Regions from separate parts of the Nisaea acidiphila genome, predicted to be linked through region 1. Evidence: riboswitches for the same ligand, from Rfam matches in the RefSeq annotation. Region 1 holds a riboswitch; each other region holds the start of a gene.
What was found. Region 1 has a riboswitch for cobalamin ahead of NUH88_RS14495 (energy-coupling factor ABC transporter permease). Riboswitches for the same ligand answer to the same signal wherever they lie in the genome.
Positions count from the first base shown of each region.

Region 1 (7,788 bases):
CGATGTTGAGACCGGATAGCACCTTGATGCGCCCGACCAGCATATCCGTCAGATAAGCGGGCGGGCGGGCGCCGAGTTCCATCAGCCGGCCATCGATCCGGTAACGTAACCGGAGCCCGGCGCCGGAAGGTTCCAGATGCAGGTCGGAGGCTCGGTTCGAGATCGCGGTACGCACCAGATCTTCGAGCAGCCGGACCGCCGGTCCGTCCTCACCCGTCGCCGCCGCTTTCTCTCCCTGTTGCGCCAGCGCGGTATCGGCACCCTGTCCGTAAAGCCGGTCGAACGCGCGGTCGAGATCGGAAGGGCTCGCGACTTCGAGCCTGATCTCCTTGCCGACGAGCAGCTCCATCGCCTGAAGCGCACTGCGGTCGAGAGGATCGGCCACCGCGAGGATCAAAAGATCCGCTCTCTCCTCCACCGGGAGAATCCGGGATTGGCGGAGAAAGGAGAGCGTGGCTCCGCCCGCTTCGAGAGGTGCCGCCGGGAAACGTTCCGTGCCGGCAAACGGGACACCGAGATAGGCCGCGAGAGCCTCCGCCATCTCGGCCTCGCCGACGAGACCCGCGGAAACCAGCGCACGGTCGGGACGGTCCCGCAACGCGTCCCCTCCGGGTTCTCCGTCCGGCACTTCGTGGCCGCGCTCGCGCAGCAGGTCCCGCAATCCGCCATATTCGATCATCGCGTCTCTCAAGAAAGACTCGCCGGACTCTACGCCGCGACGTCGCCCCCCGCAATCGCCTGGGCTCGCAAAATCAGCCTGAATCAGTATCCTAGCCCCTACATCCATGACAAAATAGGTCGTGGTAGGAGCTGGAGCAGCGAGCGGGCATGAAAATTCTGGGCGGCAAGAAACTTCAGCTGATCTTTCCGCTCCTGATCCTGCTGTCGGCCGTCGGTTTCCGCATCGCCGACCCGATCCTGCTGGAGGAATTCCGGCTCCGCATCTTCGACAATTACCAGCGCTTGGCACCACGTCCCTATCAGGACGCGCCCGTGGTGGTCATCGATATCGACGAGGAGACACTGAAACGCCATGGCCAGTGGCCCTGGCCGCGCATCGAGGTCGCGGAACTGGTCCAGCGGCTCAGCGACCACGGCGCCGCGCTGATCGCATACGACGTCGTGTTTTCCGAACCTGACCGGACATCCCCGTCGCGGCTGCTCGGCGATCTCGCGAGCCGGGACGCGACCGGCCAGGTCTGGAACCTGATACGGGAGAGCGGCGCGCTCGACCACGATCTCCATTTCGCCGAAACCATGGCCGCGATTCCGGCGGCGACGGTCGCGGGTTTCATCCTGACCCAGCAGGATACAGGGTCTGCCCCGCCGAGCCGCGCCGGCTTCGCCATGGCCGGGGACGATCCGATCCAGTTCCTGACCGATTTCGAAGGCGCCGTCGCCAATCTGAAACCGATCGACGAGGCTGCGACCGGCATCGGCAGTCTGAACGCGATCACGGACAGCGACGGAGTCGTGCGCCGGGTACCGATGCTTGTCGCCCATAAAGGCAAACTCTATCCGTCGCTCACGGCGGAGATCCTCCGCGTCGCCCAGGGCGCCTCGACCTTCGTGGTGAAATCTTCCGGCGCCAGCGGCGAGGAGGCGTTCGGAGAGGCGACCGGGATCGTCGAGATCAAGGTCGGCGAACTGGTGCTCCCGACGGACAAGGGCGGGAGGGTCCTGCTGCATGACAGCGGTCCGGTCGCCGCGCGCTCCCTCCCGGCCTGGCAGGTGATGGCTGCCGAGCAACCTCTCCCGCGGCTCGAAGGCGCGATCGCGCTCATCGGGACCAGCGCCGTCGGGCTCAAGGACCAACAGACCACGCCGCTCGACCCCAACGCGGCCGGCGTCACGGTCCATGCCCAAATCCTCGAGCAGGCGTTCTACGGCGATTTCCTGCACCGCCCCGACTGGGCCGACGGCCTTGAAGTGCTGCTGCTGCTCTTTCTCGGGCTTCTGATCGTCCTGCTGTTCGCCCTGCCGCAGATCGCGACCCTGCCGGCGACCATCTTCAGTCTGGGGATCGTCGGCGGGGGAGTCGCCGCGAGCTGGTACGCCTATACCGACCAGAATCTGCTGCTCGACCCGATCTATCCGGGCATCATGGGAATCGCGGTCTATACCAGCGCATCGTTCCTGCGCTTCGTCTCGACCGAGCGGGAGCGCAAGCAAATCCGCACTGCTTTCGGCCAGTATATGGCGCCCGCCCTGATCGAACGGCTGGCCGAGGATCCGGGCCAGCTTCGGCTCGGCGGCGAGATCCGGCCGCTGACCCTGCTGTTCTGCGACATCCGCGGCTTCACGACGATCTCGGAACGGCTGAACGCCGAGGAACTGACGCACCTGATCAACTGCTTCCTGACACCGATGACCAACATCATCATGAGCCGGGAAGGCACCATCGACAAATATATGGGCGACTGCATCATGGCCTTCTGGAACGCTCCGCTGGACGTTCCGGAGCACGGTCGGCTCGGGGTCGACTCCGCGTTAGCCATGCGCGAGCGGCTGGTCCTGCTGAACTCGGAGCTGAAGCTGGAAGCGGCGGCGAAGAAGCAGCCGGATATCGAGCTCGGCATCGGCATCGGCCTCAATAGCGGCGAGGCCTGCGTCGGCAATGTCGGCTCGGACCAGCGCTTCGACTATTCCGCCCTCGGCGACACGGTGAACCTCGCATCCCGCCTCGAAGGCCAGTGCAAGACCTACGGCGTCGAGATCGTGATCAGCGAGAGCACCAAAGACGAGGTACCTGACTATGCGGTGCTCGAACTCGACCTGATCACGGTGAAAGGCAAGACGGTTCCGATACGGATCTTCACCGTTCTCGGCGACCGGGAGAAAGCGGCAAACCCGACTTTCCGGAGCCTGACCGGAGATAACGCCGCGATGATCGCGGCCTACCGGGAAAAGTGCTGGGACGATGCAGCGGAATATGCGGCATCCGCCCGGAGGCTTGCGGCCGAACTCGGGGAAAAGCTGGACGAATTCTACGGCCTTTACGATCTGCGCATCGCCGAAGCGAAGGAAAACCCGCCGCCCGATGACTGGGACGGGGTTTACGTCTCGCGCACCAAGTGACGCCGGGCTATAGAGAGGATCCGCCGACCCTTACCTAGCGAGCCATCCCGTGCCTTCTCTCAACTTCCGCCGCGCCATCGAATCAGACCTGCCCACCATTATCGAAATGCTCGCCGACGACGAACTGGGCCGCCAGCGAGAGGACATCAGCGTTCCCGTCGCGGAGTGCTACCGGCAGGCATTCTCGGCAATCTCGAAGGATGCGAACCAGTATCTCGCCGTTGTCGAAATGGACGGCGCGGTGATCGGCACCCTGCAGCTCAGCTTCCTGCCCGGCCTCTCCCATCAGGGTCTCTGGCGCGGCCAGATCGAGTCGGTCCGGATCTCCTCGAAGGCACGCGGCGGCGGCATCGGCCGGCAGATGCTGGACTGGGCCATCGCGACCTGCAAGGAACGCGGCTGCAGGATCATCCAGCTCACTTCCGACAAGAGCCGAAACGACGCGATCCGGTTTTACGAGAGCCTCGGATTCACGGCCAGCCACGAGGGGTTCAAGCTGAAGGTCTGAGCGATTGGTCGATACCTGTCCTGATTTTTGCACAAAGACAGGGTTGCGAAATCAAGGCCCGGCGCATCGCTGCAGTACACGCGCCTCACCGCAACATCGCTTCTAAAGGCTCAAGCTACACCACCCCAAAGGCCAGCATCGCGTCTCCGACCTTCTTGAAACCGGCGATGTTCGCGCCTTTCACGTAATTGCAGAAGCCGTCGCCCTGCAGGCCGGCCTCGTAGCAGCGCTTGTGGATACCGTCCATGATCGAGCGCAGCAGATCGCGCAGTTCCTCGCTGGAAAGCGCGCGGCGGGCGGAGTTCTGGCTCATCTCAAGGCCGGACATCGCGACGCCGCCGGCATTCGCGGCCTTTGCCGGACCGAACAGGACGCCCGCCTCGAGGAAGGCATGCACACCGTCGAGGCTGGTCGGCATGTTGGCGCCTTCCGCCACCGCCTTGCAGCCGTTCGCCAGCAGGGTCTTCGCATCCTCGAGATCGATCTCGTTCTGCGTCGCACAAGGGAGCGCCAGGTCCGCCGCCACACCCCAGGGACGCTTGCCCTGGTGATATTCCGCCCCGGGGAAATGTTCGGCATATTCGGAAATCCGGCCGCGGCGGACGTTTTTCAATTCCTTCACCCACTCGATCTTCTCCAGATCGATCCCGTCCGGATCGTAAATGAAACCGGCCGAGTCGGAGAGGGTCAGCACCTTGCCGCCGCGATGGTTCACCTTCTCGGCGGCATGGGTGGCGACATTGCCGGAGCCCGAGATCACCGCGGTCTTGCCCTCGATCTGCTCGCCTTTGGTATGGAGCATGTCCTCCATGAAATAGACCGCGCCATAGCCTGTGGCCTCCGGGCGCATCTCGCTGCCGCCATATTCCAGGCCCTTGCCGGTCAGCACGCCGGTGAAGTTGTTCGTGATGCGCTTGTACTGGCCGAACATGTAGCCGATCTCGCGCCCGCCGACGCCGATATCGCCCGCCGGTACATCCGTGTCGTGGCCCACATGTCGGTAGAGCTCCGTCATGAAGGACTGACAGAAACGCATGACCTCCGCCGCCGACTTGCCTTTCGGATCGAAATCGGCCCCGCCCTTGCCGCCGCCCATCGGCAAACCGGTCAGCGAATTCTTGAAGATCTGCTCGAAGGCGAGGAACTTCAGCACCGACTGGGTAACGGACGGATGAAAGCGCAGCCCCCCCTTATAAGGTCCGATGGCGTTGTTCGCCTGGATCCGGAACCCCCTGTTGACCTGGACGTCGCCCTTGTCGTCCTGCCAGCACACACGGAAACTGACGATCCGGTCCGGCTCGGTCAGCCGCTCCAGGATTTTCGCGTCGCGATACTTTGGATTGGCCTCGACGAACGGCATGATGTCCGCCGCGACTTCCTGCACGGCCTGGAGAAACTCCGGCTCTCCGGGATTTCGGGCTTTGACCCGCTCCATGAAACCTTCAAGCTCGGTCGATTGATCCGCGGCCATCGTCTCTCTCCCTATGACGGGCAATCCGTCCGTTTTCTTGAGTCCCGAAGTGTGCGCAGGGGGGACACGCCGAAACAACCTTACATTTTCCAATAAGAAGAAAAACGCGGCCCTGGGTAGATGCGGGATACTTCCGGCAACACGCGACGCTAGCCTCTTCAAAAAGCAGTTGATCCGCCGAGCGATATCCCGGAGTCTGTCGGACGATATGGGTTCCATCGCGGGCCAAGCCTGCGGGGACTTAAGAGGGAACACGGAAGGGACGACCCAAGAGGGGCCCGGGCCGTGACTGCCCCCGCAACTGTGAGCGTGAGCCGTTTCCACAATGCCACTGGCCCCGGCCGGGAAGGCGGAAAGACGGCAGGGAACGCAAGTCAGGAAACCTGCCCATGTCCATGTCCAACCCGGCCGGGCGCCCGCCCGGCGCTCTACCGCACGGAGGGTGCGGGAAAGGAAGCGATTTATGCATATCGAACCCGGTGTCGTGAACGGCGCGAAAATTCTGCTCAGCTATGGCACCGCGGCCGGCTGCCTCGGCGGCCTCGCCAAGCTGTCCTGGAACACGATCAAGAACGACGGCCTGACGCAGCTTGTCCTGCGCAGCGCGATCACGACCGCGCTCGTCTTCTGTTTCTTCCAGGTCCTCCCGCACTATCCGGTTGGCGTTTCCGAGGTGCATTTCATCCTCGGCTCCACCCTCTTCCTCATGTTCGGTCTCGCGCCGGCGGCGATCGGCCTCGCCCTCGGCCTGCTGATCCAGGGCGTGCTGTTCGCGCCGTTCGACCTGCCGCAATACGGCATGAACATCACCACGCTGCTGGTGCCGCTGATGGCGGTCTATCTGGTCGCGCAGAAGATCATCCCGGCGAAGACCGCCTACAAGGATGTCGGCTACGGTCAGGCGCTCGCGCTCTCGACCGCCTATCAGGGCGGCGTGGTCGCCTGGGTCGGTTTCTGGGCCTTCTACGGCCAGGGCTTCGGCGCCGAGACACTTAGCCAGGTGGGCCTGTTCGGCGGCGCTTACATGATGGTTATCATCGTCGAGCCGCTGGCGGATCTGGCGATCCTCGCCGCTGCGAAGACGCTGCACCAGATGAAGGACAGCCCGCTGTTCCACGACCGGCTCTACCGGGCCGGCGTCTGAGACAGGCGTTCCTGAAAGAGAAAACGGCCTCTCCGGAGGCCGTTTTTTTATGCCCAAAAGCTCTGCGGCCCCGTCCTCATCGGTAGGCCTGGCTCAGCGGTAGGTCTGGCCGCCGTCGAGGTCGACCACGATTCCGGTCGCCCATCCGGCCCGCGGAGAACAGAGGAAGGTCACCACGTCGGCAATCTCGTCTACCGTCGCCGCCCGGCCAAGCGGCTGACCGGCGAGAAAGTCCTGCCAGCGGTCCTCGTCGCCCTTTTCGTCTTTCGCCTTCGTCTTCAGCAGCGTAACCAGCCGGTCGGTCTCCACCAGCCCCGGATTGACCCCGAGCACCCGCATCCCGTCGGCGAGCGCGTTCGATCCCATCGCCTTGGTGAAGGCGTTGAGCGAGGCATTGCCTGCCGTGCCCGCAATGTATTTCGGGTCGAGCTTCACACCGGCGAGGCCGATCACGTTGAAAATCACGCCGCCACCGTTCGCCTTCATCACCGGGTAGAAGGCCCGCGCCATGTTGATATAACCGAAGACCTTGAGGTCCCAAGCCTCACGCCAGGTCGCCTCGACCACCGCCTGCAGGTCGCCCCCGGGGATTGCGCCCGCATTGTTCACGACGATGTCCGGCACCTCGACGGCCTCGCAGAGCCGTTCAACGGCCCCCGAGGCCGAGAGGTCGAGCGAATGGATCGCACAGTCCGCTCCGGCGCCGCTCAGCACGTCGCGCGCCTGTTCCAGCCGCTCCCGGTCGCGGGCGACAAGGTCGAGCGCACAGCCTTCGGCGGCGAAAGCTTTCGCGCAACCGAGGCCGATGCCTTTCGACGCCCCCGTGATCAGAACCCGCTTGCCTTTGAGACCCAGTTCCATCGCTTCGCTCCCCCGGTTCTTCAGATCGTTGATTATGTTGAATTGGTAGCATCGGCATGCATGGCGCGCAAAGCGGGCGGACGTGCCATGCGCCGCGATTCCACCCGCTCCGATTGACCTTCCGGCGATTCGGAGTCACGCTTTTCTTGTCCCATCCGGACAAGGCGAAACCCACTCAGGGAGGTCGTTAATCGCGATGGAACCACCGATGCAGGAAACGCGTCTCTGAAGAAGGGACGCAACGGCAGCGAGACGGCCCGGGCCGTCATAAGTCCGCAGACATATGAATATCCGAGAGCCTGAGGCTCGATAGTCTGTCTTATGCAACAGACATAAAAATGCTATGCCCCACCTGACGCAGACGCGCGGTGGGGCTTTGCATTTCGGTCAGCCTCACATCCAGCGGCCCGTCGCGCGGATCGAACGGAAGCGCAACGCCATGCACAAGAATCTGCGGCACGACCGTCTCCTGGCCGTGGATCTCGAACTGACCTGCTGGGACGGTCCTCCGCCGGAGGGCGAACGCCCTGAGATCATCGAGATCGGCCTCGCCGAAATCGACCTGAAGCGCGACGAGATCGTGCGCACCGCCTCCATACTGACCAAACCGGTCGCGTCCCGGATTTCCCCGTTCTGCGCCGCATTCACAGGAATTACCGAGGAGATGATCGCAGCCAATGGCATCCGCTTTCAGGACGCTTGCCACAGGCTGCGTAAAACCTACGG
Region 1 is NZ_CP102480.1:3,122,967-3,130,754, reverse strand. It holds gene NUH88_RS14515 (GspE/PulE family protein) at 1-691, opposite strand, end outside; gene NUH88_RS14510 (CHASE2 domain-containing protein) at 829-3,078, shown strand; gene NUH88_RS14505 (GNAT family N-acetyltransferase) at 3,128-3,586, shown strand; gene gdhA (NADP-specific glutamate dehydrogenase) at 3,702-5,057, opposite strand; cobalamin riboswitch at 5,251-5,462, shown strand; gene NUH88_RS14495 (energy-coupling factor ABC transporter permease) at 5,521-6,201, shown strand; gene NUH88_RS14490 (short-chain dehydrogenase/reductase) at 6,295-7,062, opposite strand; gene NUH88_RS14485 (3'-5' exonuclease) at 7,502-7,788, shown strand, end outside.

Region 2 (7,788 bases), 1.4 Mb from region 1:
CGGCGGCAAGACCTACGGCATTCCGTTCCAGCGCTCGACCCCGGTGATGTACTGGAACAAGGACGCCTTCAAGAAGGCCGGCCTCGATCCGAATACCCCGCCGGCGACTTGGGCGGAACTGGTCGAGTTCGGCAAGAAGCTGACCGTCAAGGACGCTTCCGGCAACGTCACCCAGTGGGGCGTCCGCATTCCGAGTTCCGGCTTCCCCTACTGGCTCTTCCAGGGCCTTAGCACCCAGAACGACGTCGTCCTCGCCAACGGCGACGGCAACAAGACCAACTTCTCCGACCCGAAGGTGATCGAGGCTCTGCAGTATCTCGTCGACCTCAGCGCCAAGCACAAGATCATGGCGCCCGGCATCATCGAGTGGGGTTCCACGCCGAAGGCCTTCTTCGAGGGCGAGTCCGCGATTATGTGGACCTCGACCGGCAACCTGACGAACGTCCGCAACAACGCGCCGTTCGATTTCGGTGTCGCCATGCTCCCGGCCAACAAGCGCCGCGGCGCGCCGACCGGCGGTGGCAACTTCTACATCTTCAAGGACTCCACGGACGAGCAGAAAGCTGCCTCTCTCGACTTCATCAAGTGGATCACCGCGCCGAAACAGGCCGCCAAATGGTCGATCGCGACCGGTTACGTCGCGCCGCGCGCCGACGCGTGGGAAACGCCGGAAATGAAGGCCTATGTCGCCGACTTCCCGCCGGCCCTGGTGGCCCGCGACCAGCTCGAGTTCGCCGTGGCCGAGCTCTCCACCTACCAGAACCAGCGCATCACGACGATCTTCAACGACGGTCTCGAAGCCGCCATCACCGGCAAGGCCTCGCCTGAAGAAGCGATGAACGATGCGCAGCAGAAGGCGGACAAGATCCTGAAGGATTACCGCTGACACTCCGGGACCCGGCGGCGGGTATCGTCCCGCCGCCGGTCTTTTTCCGTTTTGCCCGAAAGCACCGCGTCCGATGGGATCACTTTCCAACCGCACCTGGATCCATGCCTGGCTCTTTCTCAGCCCGGCCATGATCCTGCTGATCGCCTTCACCCATTACCCGGCCGCGGTGACCCTGTTCCACAGCTTCTTCTCGACGCCGCGCGGCAAGCGGCCGGCGAAATTCGTCGGGCTCGAGAACTATGAGACCATGCTCGCCGACAGCACCTTCTGGACCGTGCTCGGCAACAATCTCTGGTACGCGCTTGGCACCATTCCGCTCTCGATCGGGATCGCCATCGCCATGGCGCTCTGGGTCGACAGCAAGCTGAAGGGCCGCGCCTTCGTGCGCATGGCCTATTTCACCCCGACCGTGCTGCCGCTGATCGCCGTCGCCAATATCTGGATGTTCTTCTATACCCCCGGCTTCGGCCTGATCGACCAGATCCGCATTCCGCTCGGCTTCAGCCAGCAGAACTGGCTCGGCGACCCGGACGCCGCGCTCAATGCCGTCATCGTGGTGGCGATCTGGAAGGAAGCAGGCTTCTTCATGATCTTCTACCTCGCCGCGCTGCAGACCATTCCGACATCGCTCCGGGAAGCCGCCGCCATCGAGGGCGCCGGACGCTGGTATTTCTTCCGCCGCGTCACCTTCCCCCTGCTGATGCCGACCACGCTCTTCGTTTCGGTCAACGCGGTGATCAATTCCTTCCGCCTGGTCGACCATATTTTCGTGATGACCGAGGGCGGCCCGGACAATGCGAGCTCGCTGCTGCTCTTCTACATCTACGAGACGTCCTTCCGGTTCTGGGACACGGCCTATGCCTCGACCCTGACCGTGGCGCTGCTGATCCTTCTCTTCGCCGTCGCCATCGGCCAGTTCCTGCTGCTCGACAAACGGGTGCATTACCGATGATCGCCACCAGAACCGCCGGTTTCGACTACGACAGGGCGCTGAACACGACCGCCGCCTGGGCGCTCGCGCTCGTCTGGTTCGCGCCGCTGATCTACGCCGTCTGGACCGCGTTCCATCCGACCGAATTCTCCACCCGCTTCGTGCTGACCGCGCCGCTGACGCTGGAGAATTTCGTCGCTGCCTGGAATGCCGCGCCCTTCGCGCGCTACTTCCTCAACACCGTGCTGCTCGTGACCTCGATCCTGATCGGCCAGTTCGTGCTCTGCACGCTCGCCGCCTTCGCCTTCGCGCGCTTCGAGTTCCGCGGGCGCGACACCGTCTTCGTGCTGGTGCTGCTGCAGCTTCTGGTGATGCCCGATATCCTGATCGTCGAGAACTACCGCACGATGCGGTTTCTCGGCCTGCTCGACACCATCCTCGCCATCGGCCTGCCTTACATGGCCTCCGCCTTCGGGATCTTCCTGCTGCGCCAGACCTTCAAAACGATCCCGAAGGAACTGGACGACGCGGCGCGTGTCGAGGGCGCGGGCTTCTTCACGATATTGATGAAGGTCTATGTCCCGCTGGCGAAGCCGACCTACCTCGCCTACGGCCTGGTCTCGGTCAGCCACCACTGGAACAATTTCCTCTGGCCGCTGATCGTCACCAACTCGGTCGAGACAAGGCCGGTGACGGTCGGGCTCAGCGTCTTCTCATCGACCGATCAGGGGATCGACTGGGCGATCATCACGGCTGCGACACTGATGACGTCCGGCCCGCTGCTGATCGCTTTCCTGCTGTTCCAGAGGCAATTCGTTCAGAGCTTCATGCGTGCCGGGATCAAGTGATCAGGGGATGACCTTCCCCGGATTCATGATGTTCTTCGGATCGAGGGCCTGTTTCACCGATTTCATCAGCGCGATCTTCGAGGGTGAGCCGTATTTTTCGAGATAGGGCAGTTTTTCCGAGCCGATCCCGTGCTCGGCGGAGATGCTGCCGCCGAGAGCGAGCGCGGTCTCGTACATGCGCTTGGTCAGGCCCGGCTTCTTCTCCTCCCACTCGGCCTCGCTGACCGAGGCCGGCTTGCGCGCCGTGTAGTGGATGTTGCCGTCGCCCATATGACCGAAGCAGTTGAAGAACAGGCCCGGCAAGTAAGCGTTCATCGTGGCCTGCGACTGCTCGAGATAGTCCGCGACGCGGGAAACCGGGACCGAGACGTCCCCGGCGATGCGGGGCGTGCCCTCGCGCTTGCCGGCCTCGGCCTGTTCCTCGCGGATCCGCCAGAGTTCCCGGCGCTGTGCCTCGCTCTCCGCGATCACCCCGTCGGTCACCCAGCCTTTCTCCATGGCCTCTGCGAAAATCGCCTCGAGCTTGGCGCGCAGGTCGTCCAGCGGCGACGAGGTTCCCATTTCCAGCAGCACGTACCAGGGCGAGGGTTCGGCCAGCGGATCGACGATGCCGTCGATGAATTTCAGCGCCATGTCGAAGGAGGCCCGCGGCATGATCTCGAAGGCGAGGACGGTGTCGCCGGACATTTCCCGGGCACTTGTGAGCAGGTGCTGCGCCTCGTGCGGCGACGGCACGGCAAGCATCGCGGTCTCGCGGACGCGCGGCAGCGGCATCAGGCGGAAGGCGGCGGCGGTGACGATCCCCAGCGTGCCCTCGGCGCCGATGAAGAGCTGCTTCATGTCGTAGCCGGTATTGTTCTTGCGCAGCGTTTCCAGCCCGTCGAACACGGAGCCGTCCGCCAGCACGGCCTCGATGCCGAGGATCTGCTCGCGGGTGTTGCCGTACTTGATCGTGTTGTTGCCGCCGGCATTGGTCGAGAGCGTGCCGCCGACCGTGCTGGAGCCTTCGCTGGCGAGCGAGAGCGGGAACAGCCGGCCCGCCTCGGCCGCGACCGCCTGCATGTTCTGGATGATGCAGCCCGCCTCGGCGACCATGGCGTAATTGTCCGGGTCGAGCGTGCGCACGGCAGTCAGCCGGTCGGTCGAGAGCACGATGGTCGGCCTGGGCTCGGTCGGCACGGAGCCGATGGCGAGCCCGGTATTGCCGCCTTGCGGCACGATGCAGATCCCGGCCTTCGCCGCCGCACGGACCACCGCCGCCGTCTCTTCGGTCGAGGCCGGCCGCGCCACGCCAAGCGCCTCGCCCTCCGGCGCGCCGCGCCAGTCGGTCCGGTACTTCAGCGTGTCGTTCGCATCCTCGAGCCAGCCTTTCGGGCCCAGGGCCGCCCGGATCTCGGCAAGCGCCGCGTCGATGGATTGGGGCGTCTGATCGTTCACCCACTCTCTCCCGTTGAGACAAATTCAGCCGGGAGGCTAGCAGCGATCCAGCGGGGCGCCAATCAGACCGGCAGTCGATTTATGGAACTTCTCTCTGTCACTTCGAGCCGCTGTGCCGCCCCGAAGAGCACGCCGATGCGGCGCGCCGCCTCCTGCATGCCGCAGGCGAAATCCTCGCTGGAAGTCTCGGCACGGACCATGGAAAGGGACTGCGACAGCGTCCTGTCGTCCTCGGCGACGCTGAGCAGCGTCAGGATCAGGGTGGCGAGATCGCGGTCCGGCGCGGCCGCCGAATCGTTGTCGGGAATCTGGGAATAGAGTCGGGTCATCGAAACCTCCTCCGGGGCACCCCGCCCGGGCTGGAATGGGACACACATGTGTTGGCAGGTTTCCTGACTCCCGGCTCCTCGATCCCGACCGCCTTCCCAGCCTTTTGAGGCCAGTGGCAATACCGGTCGGATCCAGCCGGCTACAGTTGCGGGGGCAGTCCCGGACTTGCCGCCTGCGGCGGCGCACCGGATTCCCTTTCGTCCCGAAGGACAACCAACATCGAGAGGCTCGTTTCTCGCGGCGCCGCTGTCAAGCGCCGCGCCGCAGCATCAGGCGCGCAACATCCGCTCCAGCTCGCGGATGAAGGATTCCCGGTCCCTTTTCGAGAAGGCGGGGCCGCCGCCGGAGACCTCGCCCATTGCCCGGAGGTCCGACATCAGGTCGCGCATCGCCATCGCCATGCCGATTCCCGCCTCGGTGAATTCCCGCCCTCCATGCCCGAGCGCCTTGGCGCCGGCCTCGATCGCCCGCTTGGCGAGCGGGATATCGCCGGTGACGACGATGTCGCCCGGCTTTACCCGTTCGGCGATCCAGTCGTCCGCCGCGTCGAATTTGTCCGAGACCAGCACGTTCTTCACGTTCGCCCGGTCTCCGGTGCGGAAGCCCCGGTTGCTGACGATGTAGAAATTCGCCTCCGTGCGATCGGCGATCGCAAGGATCTCGGTCTTCACCGGGCAGGCATCGGCGTCGACATAAACAGACTTCATTGCAGGTTTGGCCTCTATGGCGGAGGAGCATCCCTTGCTAGGGTCCGCTCCAATGGAATTCACAGGAAACGAACCCAAGAAGCACGGATGTACAAAGTCCTTCAAGATCTGACGGTGGTCGAGGGCGCCTCCTTCATCGCCGCTCCCTCCTGCACCCTCAACATGCTGCAGATGGGCGCCACGGTAATCCGGTTCGACGCGATCGGCGGCGGACTCGATTACCGGCGCTGGCCGAAGGCACCGAACGGAGCGAGTCTTTACTGGGAAGGCCTCAATAAAGGCAAGAAATCCGTCGCCCTTGATCTGCGCAATCCGGAGGGCCGCGAGCTCGCGCTGCGCCTTGCGACGGCGCCGGGCGAAGGCCGCGGTCTCTTCGTCACCAACTATCCGGTTTCCGGCTTCCTCTCGCACGAGGCGCTGAAGGCACGGCGCGAGGACATCATCAGTCTCCGTGTCATGGGCTGGGCCGACGGGACGCAGGGTGTCGACTACACCGCGAATGCCGGCGCCGGCTTCCCGCTGATGACCGGCGAGCCGGGCCTTCCGGGCGAGAAGCGGCCGGTGAACCACGTGCTGCCCGCCTGGGACCTGATCGCCGGTGCGCAGGCCGCCTTCGCCCTGCTCGCCGCAGAGCGGGAGCGGCAGAAGTCCGGCGAAGGGGTGGAGATCCGCCTCCCCCTCGGCGATATCGCCCTCTCGACGCTCGGGACCCTCGGACAGGTCGCCGAGGTAATGACGGAGCCGGAGGACCGCCCGAGCTATGGCAACGACGTGTTCGGCGCCTTCGGCCGCGACTTCAAAACCGCCGACGGCCGCTACATCATGCTTGTCGCACTTTCGCCCCGGCAATGGACCGGGCTCCTCACTGCGCTCGGTATCGAAGCGGAGATTGCCGCTGTCGAAGCGGAGACCGGCGTCAGCTTCGCCAAGGACGAGGGTCTCCGCTTCGAGTACCGCGAGAAGATCAACCCGGTGGTCGAGAAAGCCGTCGCCGCGCGCACGCTCGACGAACTCGCGCCGCTCTTCCGCGAGAACGGCGTCTGCTGGGAGCCCTACCGCACCGTCCGCGAGGCCGTCGCGAGCGACCGTTTCAAGGAGATGGGCAAGCCCTATCACGACGTCACCCACGGCAGCGGCCTCACCTACCCGACCTCGGACACGCCAATCGATTTCCACGACCGTCCCTCGGACGTCCCGACGGCGGCGCCGCGTCTCGGCCAGGATACGGACGAGGTTCTCTCCGCCTTCCTCGGCATGAGCAGCGGCGAGATCGGACGCTTGCATGACGACGGCATCGTCGCCGGAGCAGACACGTGACGGCCCTTGACCGTGACGCGCTGGCAGCGCGCGACGCCGCCGATCCGCTCGCCCGCTTCCGCAACGATTTCGAGCTTCCGGACGGCGTCATCTATCTCGACGGCAATTCCCTTGGCCCCTTGCCCCGTGTCGTCCGCGAACGGGTCGCCGCTTGCGTGACGGAGGAATGGGGCACAGGCCTGATCCGGAGCTGGAACTCCGCCGGTTGGATCGATCTGCCGACGAAAGCCGGCGGGAAAATCAGCGCGCTGATCGGTGCCGAGCCGGAGAGCGTGGTCGCAACCGATTCCACCTCGGTCAATCTCTTCAAGGTGCTCGCCGCCGCCCTCGCGCTCCGGCCGGACCGGAAGGTCATCGTCTCGGAGAAAAGTAACTTTCCTACCGACCTCTACATGGTCGAGGGACTGACGGAGCTGTTCGGCAAGGGACACGAGCTGCGCCTAATCGAGGATCCCTCCAAGCTGCCGGAAGCGCTAGGGAAAGACGTCGCGGCCGTCATGCTGACGCATGTGAACTATCGCAGCGGCTACATGCACGATATGGCGGCGGTCACCAAGTCGGGGCACGAAGCGGGCGCACTCGCGATCTGGGACCTCGCGCACTCCGCAGGTGCGGTTCCGGTCGATCTCGCCGGCGCCGGCGCCGATTTCGCCGTCGGCTGCGGCTACAAGTATCTGAATGGCGGCCCCGGCGCGCCCGCATTCGCCTATGTCGCGCCGCGCCACCAAGAGGCCGCCCGGCAACCGCTGACCGGCTGGTTCTCTCACAAGGCGCCTTTCGCTTTCGACCATCGCTTCGAGGCGACGGACGGCATCAAGCGCTTCCTCTGCGGCACACCCCCGGTGCTCGCAATGACCGCGCTCGACGCGGCATTGGATCTCTGGTCGGAGGTGGACATGGCTGCGCTCCGGGAGAAATCCGTCGCCCTCACCGAATGCTTCATCGAGCTCGTCGAGAGCCGTTGCGCCGGCCTCGGCCTCACGCTCGCCAGCCCGCGCGAGGCAGCGCAGCGAGGCAGCCAGGTCTCCTTCGCACACGAAAGCGGCTATCCGGTCATGCAGGCGCTGATCGCCCGCGGCGTGATCGGGGACTTCCGCGCCCCGGACCTGCTGCGCTTCGGTTTCACGCCTCTCTATACGCGCTTCGCCGATGTCTGGGACGCGGTCACGCATCTGGAAGACATCCTCCGCACCCGTTGCTGGGACCGGCCTGAGTTTCACGCGCGGGCGGCGGTGACCTAGGCCGCCGGGAACATTTCCAGGAAGCGCCGCTCTCCGTCCCCGGTAAAGCTGACGATACGGGTTCCTTCCACACGCCGCGCCCAGCCGA
Region 2 is NZ_CP102480.1:4,527,113-4,534,900, reverse strand. It holds gene NUH88_RS21235 (ABC transporter substrate-binding protein) at 1-886, shown strand, start outside; gene NUH88_RS21230 (carbohydrate ABC transporter permease) at 960-1,841, shown strand; gene NUH88_RS21225 (carbohydrate ABC transporter permease) at 1,838-2,668, shown strand; gene NUH88_RS21220 (FAD-binding oxidoreductase) at 2,669-4,105, opposite strand; gene NUH88_RS21215 (hypothetical protein) at 4,168-4,434, opposite strand; cobalamin riboswitch at 4,471-4,668, opposite strand; gene NUH88_RS21210 (YaiI/YqxD family protein) at 4,705-5,142, opposite strand; gene NUH88_RS21205 (CoA transferase) at 5,230-6,459, shown strand; gene kynU (kynureninase) at 6,456-7,700, shown strand; gene NUH88_RS21195 (ArsR/SmtB family transcription factor) at 7,697-7,788, opposite strand, start outside.
Region 2: another riboswitch for cobalamin. It lies ahead of NUH88_RS21215 (hypothetical protein); the one in region 1 lies ahead of NUH88_RS14495 (energy-coupling factor ABC transporter permease).

Region 3 (7,788 bases), 300 kb from region 1:
CGCCGTATTGGCTGCCTTACGCGCGTTCGGAAGCAACAGGAGGCCGCGCGCCGTCCGGACGCTCCGCCGACTGCGGCTTGCGGAGCCGTCAAGCCTCGATGCAACCTTCCTCCTCGGCCAGTTTCTCGATCTGGCAGGACGCAAGGAAGAGGCGATCCGGCTCTACCGGTCGTCGCTCCACATTGATCCCGAAGACACGATGGGCGCACGTCGCGATCTCGCCCGTCACGGCGTGACGCCAATCCGCGAAGCGTTCAGCAGCACCTATGTGGCAAAGGTCTTCGACAATTACGCCGAGAAGTTCGACGCGCACCTGACCGACCGGTTGAACTATTCAGGCCCGGAGACCCTGAGGCGGCTCGGCGTCGAACTGGGAATCCTGTCGGAAGGCCGCAACATCCCGCGCGCCGTCGATATCGGATGCGGCACCGGCCTCTCAGGCGCGGCATTCCGGCCGCATTGCAATCACCTGTCTGGCATCGACATTGCCAAGGAGATGGTACGGCGCGCCGAGGAGAAGGCGATCTATGACCGGCTCACGGTCGGGCATGCCGTCGAGGTGCTTTCCCGTGAAGACGAGGTCTACGACCTCGCAATCGCAGCTGATGTCAGCGCCTATATTGGCGATCTCGGTCCGCTCTTTACGTCCATATCGAACCGCTTGGCGCCGGGCGGCACATTGTTGATGACGGCACACGAACTCACCGGCCCGGACGAGAATGGAATTGGCATCGGCCGCGACGGCGTTCACTGCCATAGTGCCGGCTACCTTCGCGATACGGCAGAGCATGCGGGACTGTCTTTGACCGAGTTGCGGCAGGGCTCGATGCGCGACGAGGGTGACATGCCGCTGGCGACCTTGTTCCTCGCATTCACAAAACTGCGACAATCCAGAGTTTGACCCGCTGCCGCTCCGGCATGCTAAGGATTTCGGATCGCGTATTTGCCGAGAGGGACCGGCCGATGGAGCTCAAATTCGATTCCCGCAGGGATATTCTGGAAGTCTTTCCGACCCGCCTTTTCATGTTCGCGATCGAGGGTGCCGCTCCGCTCAACGACGCGCTGAAGGCTGCCGCGCTCGGCCGGGAGGCGGCCGGCGAGGCGAATGCCGGCGGCGCGGTCGGCGGCTGGCGCTCAACGGACAACCTGTTCGACTGGCCGGATAAAGGTATCGACACCATCCGTCAGACAGCGCTCGGGGCGGCCCAAACCGTCATCCCGCAAATCGTGGGCGGCGAAAGCAGCTTCGAAACCGAACTCACGGGATATGTCACGGTGCTGCGCTATGGCGGCTACGAAAAGCGGCATCTCTCGCCCGGCCACCATCTGACGATGGTCTACACCGTCGAGGCCGGTGACGCGCCGAATGCGGACGCACCGGAGAGTGGCACCATCGAGATCGACGACCCCCGGGCCCAGGCCGAACTCGCCAGTCTGCCGATCGATACCGTCGGGCGCTCGGTAATGGTTACGCCGCAGAACGGGCAGCTCATGGTCTTCCCGAGCTGGCTGCATTTCCATACGAACCCGTATTTCGGCGACGGCGAACGGGTGTCGCTGACAATCAATGCGGAAATTTCGGATCTGAAGCGTAAATAACGCTCAAACGGAGAGATTAAGCAGCGCCCCGCGCTCAAGCTGCTCTGCGAGGGCAACCCGCTCGGCCGACTCGGCATCGAAGAGAGCCTGACGGCGCTGTTCCGCCGTATCCGAAGCGGAAGCTGCCGCGCCCCGTGCGTCCCGGAGATCGGCCTCGCGCTGCGCCACAACCTGCTCGGCCGCCTGCAACGCGGATTGCGCCTGCGAGACGGCCTGGCTCTGCTGGGCGGAAGAGGAACTGCCGATGACGGACGCCGCCGTCACCGCAGGACTATCCGCTGCCGATACAGGCTCGGGCGCTTCCGGGACGGAGGCCGTCGTGGCGGCTGACTGCGAGGCACCCGTAAGGTTGAGCGCGACGAGTTGCTGCGAAGCTGAAGTCGTTGACGCGATTGCCATACGATGACTTCCGAAAAGGACCCGGCAAAAACCGGTTACTAGATTCAGATAGTGTAATTATAGCTGAATTTAACCGTCTGAGTCGATTCGGCCGGTCCCTGCCTATTGACAGCGCTCCGGGCGCGTCGGACAAGAGACCCGTTGACGGTTCCCCACCGGGGATCAAAAGGGAACGTGAAGGTCCGGCGCAAACTGCCGCGATCAAGTCACGGCTGCCCCCGCAACTGTAGCCGGCGAGCGCTTCGTCCGGAGGCCACTGGCGGCAGGCAACTGCCGCCGGGAAGGTGGACGGAGCGCGGTGACCCGGCGAGCCAGGAGACCTGCCGTCAGCATCGTCGCCCGCTTCGGTCCGGGGTGTGTCCGGGGCACGGTCTTCCGTTCGGTGACGAGACGTGACATCACCGGCCTGAGGAAGGCCCGAGGAGGCAGACATGAGTGAGAAGATCCCCGCCACAGTCATCACCGGATTTCTCGGTGCCGGCAAGACCAGCATGATCCGGCACCTGGTTGAGAACAACGGCGGCCGCCGCTTCGCCTTCATCATCAACGAGTTCGGCGATCTCGGCGTCGACCGCGAGCTCTTGACCGGCTGCGGCATCGAGGGCTGCAGCGACGAGGATGTGATCGAGCTCGCCAACGGCTGCATCTGCTGCACCGTCGCGGACGATTTCCTGCCGACCATCGAGGCGATCCTCGCCCGCCCGGACAAGCCGGACCACATCATCATCGAGACCTCCGGCCTCGCCCTGCCGAAGCCGCTGGTGAAGGCCTTTGCCTGGCCGGAAGTGCGCACCCGCACCACCGTCGACGGCGTGATCGCGGTGATCGACGCCGCCGCCGTCTCCGAGGGCCGCTTCGCCGACGATCATGACGCGGTGCAGGGCCAGCGCGAAGCCGACGAGTCGCTCGACCACGAGAGCCCGCTCGAGGAGCTGTTCGAGGAACAGCTGCAATGCGCCGACATGGTGGTGCTGAACAAGACCGACCTCATGGACGAAGCCGGGCTCGTCAAGGTGCGGGAAACCGTCTCCTCCTATCTCAGGGGCGGGGTAAAGACCGTCGCCAGTGCCCACGGCCAGCTCGGAGCGGACGTGCTGCTCGGTCTCGGCGCCGCGGCGGAGGACGATCTCGACAGCCGGCCCTCGCACCATGACGACGGGCACGAGCACGACCATGACGATTTCGACAGCTTCGTGCTGCCGCTCTCCTCGGTCGAGGACGTGGACGCGCTGGAAGAGCGCATCATCGCCGCCGTGCGGGACCACGACATCCTCCGCGTGAAGGGCTTCCTCGACATTCCGGGCAAACCGATGCGCCAGGTGATCCAAGGCGTCGGCCCGCGCATCCAGCGCTATTTCGACCGCGACTGGAAGGGCGGCGAGACACGGGAATCCCGGCTTGTCGTGATTGGCCATCACGGGCTCGACCGTGCCGCCATCGCCGCCGCCATCGCCGGCTAACGCACCCGCCCTCTCCCACCCGGAGGCCCCATGCATCTTCTGGCGGCGACACCCGGCACGGTCACCGACGGCAGCGAGGCGGTCGATCTCGACCAGACCCCCGGCGACATCCTGTTCCTGAGCGCGGCGGACACCGAACTCTCCTGCCTCGCCCAGGGCTATGCGCAGGTGCGGGCAGGACATGACGGCCCGTTCCCGAGCCTGCGTCTCGCCAACCTCATGCAGCTTGGCCACAACCTCTCCGTCGACCTCTATGTCGAGGAGATGGCGGCGCATGCGAAGCTTATCGTCGCGCGCGTGATCGGCGGCAGCGGCTACTGGCCCTACGGCGTCGAGCAGCTCTCGGCCTACTGCCGCCGCAGAGAAATCCCGCTCGCCTTCCTGCCCGGCGACGACCAGCCGGACCCGGAACTGACCGGGCACGGTACCCTCGACACCGCCGCCTGCCAGCGCCTATGGCGCTACCTGATCGAGGGCGGGATCGGCAACGCGGCGGAAGCCGTGCGCTATGCCGCAAGCCTGATCGGGACGGAGACGGACTGGCGCGAACCGGCACCGCTGCCGAAGGCGGGCTATTATCTGCCGGGCCATAACCACCCGTCGCTGGAAGAGGTGCTGGCCGCCTCCGCACCGGAGGCGCCCCCGGCACCGATCGTTTTCTACCGGGCGCTCGTGCAGGCCGGAAACACGGCGCCGGTCGACGCGCTGGTCGAGGCTATGCGCGCCGAAGGTCTGGCCCCGGTACCGCTCTATGTCTCCAGCCTGAAGGACCCGGTCTCCGCCGACCTGATCCGGGAGGCCATCGAACAGGCCCCGCCCGGCGTGATCCTGAACGCCACCGGCTTCGCCGTCTCCAAGCCCGGCGCACCCGGCAGCGCGACACCGTTCGATCCGGCCGACTGCACCGTGCTGCAGGTGATCTTCTCCGGCGGCAACCGGGAGGGCTGGGAAGGCTCCACGGCCGGCCTCTCCGCCCGCGACATCGCCATGAACGTCGCCCTGCCGGAAGTCGACGGCCGCGTGCTCGCCCGCGCCGTTTCCTTCAAGGCTGAGGCACGGCGGGACGAAGCGACGGAATGTTCCATCGTCACCTACGCCCCGGTCCCGGACCGCGTCGCCTTCACGGCGAAGCTCGCGGCGGGCTGGGCAAAGCTCCGCGCGACGGCGGCGAAAGAACGCCGGATCGCGCTGGTGCTGGCGAACTACCCGAACCGCGACGGGCGACTCGGCAACGGCGTCGGGCTCGACACGCCGGCGGGGACGGTGAACGTGCTCCGGGCCATGAGCGATGCGGGTTACGGCGTCCGCGACATCCCGATCAACGGCGATGCCCTGATCGGACGCATGTCCTCCGGTCCGACCAACGATCTCTCCGATCGCGCCGGCCGCAAGGGCGGCGCCACGCTCTCCCTCGATGCCTACAAGACCGCCTACGCCACTCTGCCAGACAAGGTCCGGCGCGAGATCGAAGCCCGCTGGGGCGCCCCCGAGAGCGATCCCTTCGTCATCGGCGATGCCTTCCGGCTCTCCGTCCTGACCCTCGGCAGTGTCGTCGTCGGGATCCAGCCGGCGCGCGGCTACAATATCGATCCGACCGAGACCTATCACTCCCCGGACCTCGTTCCGCCGCACGGCTATCTCGCCTTCTATGTCTGGCTGCGGCAGGAATTCGAGGCCCATGCCGTCATCCATATGGGCAAACACGGCAACATGGAATGGCTGCCCGGCAAGGCGCTGGCGCTTTCGGAGGAGTGCTATCCGGAAGCCGTCTTCGGCCCGATGCCGCATCTCTACCCCTTCATCGTCAACGATCCGGGCGAGGGCACGCAGGCGAAGCGCCGGTCGGCCGCAGTGATCGTCGACCACCTGACCCCGCCGCTGACCCGCGCCGAGAGCTACGGCCCGCTGAAGGAGCTGGAGGGGCTGGTCGACGAATATTACCAGGCCGCCGGGGTCGATCCGCGGCGCCTGAAACTGCTCTCGGAGCAGATCCTGGAGAAGATGGCCGCCATCGGCCTCGACAAGGATCTCGGGCTCACTCCCACCGACGACGAGGCGGAGAAGCTGAACCAGCTCGACGGTTATCTCTGCGAGCTGAAGGAACTTCAAATTCGCGACGGGTTGCACATTTTCGGCGCCGCGCCGGAAGGGCGGCTGCTGGACGATCTGCTGACCGCGCTGGTCCGCGTGCCTCGCGGACAGGGCGAGGGCGGCGATGCCTCCCTGCAGCGCGCGCTCGCCCGCGATCTCGGGCTGGAAGTGGCAGGCGAACCGTTCGATCCGCTGGCAGCCGACATGGCCGAGGACTGGACCGGCGCACGGCCGGAAGCGCTCGCTGCCGTCGACGACGCTCCCTGGCGCAGCCACGGTGATACGGTCGAGCGGCTGGAGCTTCTCGCCCACGCGCTTGTCGCCGGGACCGCCGAGCCGGACCCGATCTGGGAGCGAAGTCGCACCGTGCTGGAGGCGGTCGATGCGCATCTGCGTCCGACCGTGACAAGCTGCGGCGGCGCAGAGCTGGACGGGTTGCTGAAAGGTCTTGCGGGCCGCTTCGTGGCGCCCGGCTCCTCCGGTGCACCGACCCGCGGACGGCCGGACGTGCTGCCGACCGGCCGCAATTTCTATTCCGTCGATACCCGCGCGGTGCCGACGCCCGCCGCCTGGCAGCTCGGCTGGAAATCCGCCTCCCTGCTGCTCGAACGCTACCGGCAGGAGAACGGCACCTGGCCGGAACGGCTCGCGCTCTCCGCCTGGGGCACCGCCAACATGCGCACCGGCGGCGACGATATCGCCCAGGCCCTCGCCCTGATGGGCGTCCGTCCGGAATGGGACGTTGCGAGCGGCCGCGTCACCGGTTTCGAGATCCTGCCCGCCTCGGTGCTCGACCGGCCGCGCGTCGACGTCACCTTCCGCGTCTCCGGCTTCTTCCGCGACGCCTTCCCGTTCCAGATCGACCTGCTCGACAGCGCCGCCCGTGCGGTCGCCAAGCTGGACGAGAGCCCGGCCGAAAACCCGCTCGCCGCCCGCTACCGCGCCGACGCGGTCGCTTTCGAGAAGGCCGGCGCCAGCCGGGAGGCCGCCGAGCAGCGGGCCGGCTATCGCGTCTTCGGCTCCAAACCGGGTGCCTATGGAGCGGGCCTTCAGGCGATGATCGACGAGCAGCTCTGGGAGAGCGAAGAGGACCTCGGACGCGCCTATGTCGCCTGGGGCGGCTATGCTTACGGCAAGGGCGCCGAGGGCGAGGCCGCTCATGCGCTGTTCGAATCGCGTCTGAAGGACGTGGAGCTGGTCCTGCACAATCAGGACAATCGCGAGCACGATTTGCTCGACAGTGACGACTATTACCAGTTCGAGGGCGGCATCACCGCCGCGATCCGGCATCTCTCGGGCAGCCAGCCGAAGGTCTATCACAACGACCATTCGCGCCCGGAGAGCCCGCGCATCCGTTCGCTCGACGAGGAGATCGCGCGCGTCGTGCGGGCCCGCGTGGTGAACCCGAAATGGATCGCGGGCGTGATGCGGCACGGCTACAAGGGCGCCTTCGAGATGGCGGCCACCGTCGATTACATGTTCGCCTTCGCCGCCACCGCGCGCTGCGTCGGCGACCATCATTTCGACGCTGTCTACGATGCCTACTTGGAGGACCCGTCGGTGCGGGAGTTCCTCGAGCGGCACAATCCGGCGGCGCTGAAGGAGATGGCGGCGCGGCTGAAGGAAGCCCTCGATCGCGGGCTCTGGCGCCCGCGCCGGAACGCGGTGCACGGCGATTTGACGGCGCTCGCCGGTTGACCGAAGCGGTCGCGACGGTGCCATGATGAGGGACGAGGGAGAGAGACCATGAGCGACGAGAATCAGGACAGCGAAATCGATCCGGAAAAGGCCGCCCGCCACGCCGAGAAGATGGCGAAAAAGAAGGCCGCCCGGAACAAGATCATGGCGACCAAGACCGAGACCGGCGGGCTGCTGATCGTCCATACCGGCAAAGGCAAAGGCAAGAGCACCGCCGCCTTCGGCATGGTCTGCCGCGCCATCGGCCACGGCATGAATGTCGGCGTCGTGCAGTTCGTCAAAGGCAAGTGGGAGACCGGCGAACGCAAGATCCTCGAGGCCTTCGCCGACCAGGTCTTCATCCGCACCATGGGCGAGGGCTTCACCTGGGACACCCAGGATCTCAACCGCGACGTCGCCGCCGCCCGCGCCGCCTGGGAACAGGCGAAAGAGCTGATGGCCGACCCGAAGATCAACATGGTGCTGCTGGACGAACTCAACATCGTCCTGCGGTACGATTATCTGCCGCTGGAGGAGGTTCTGGAGACGCTGAGGAACAAGC
Region 3 is NZ_CP102480.1:2,819,073-2,826,860, reverse strand. It holds gene NUH88_RS13170 (class I SAM-dependent DNA methyltransferase) at 1-901, shown strand, start outside; gene NUH88_RS13165 (putative 2OG-Fe(II) oxygenase) at 964-1,599, shown strand; gene NUH88_RS13160 (hypothetical protein) at 1,603-1,998, opposite strand; cobalamin riboswitch at 2,127-2,340, shown strand; gene cobW (cobalamin biosynthesis protein CobW) at 2,430-3,458, shown strand; gene cobN (cobaltochelatase subunit CobN) at 3,489-7,247, shown strand; gene cobO (cob(I)yrinic acid a,c-diamide adenosyltransferase) at 7,296-7,788, shown strand, end outside.
Region 3: another riboswitch for cobalamin. It lies ahead of cobW (cobalamin biosynthesis protein CobW); the one in region 1 lies ahead of NUH88_RS14495 (energy-coupling factor ABC transporter permease).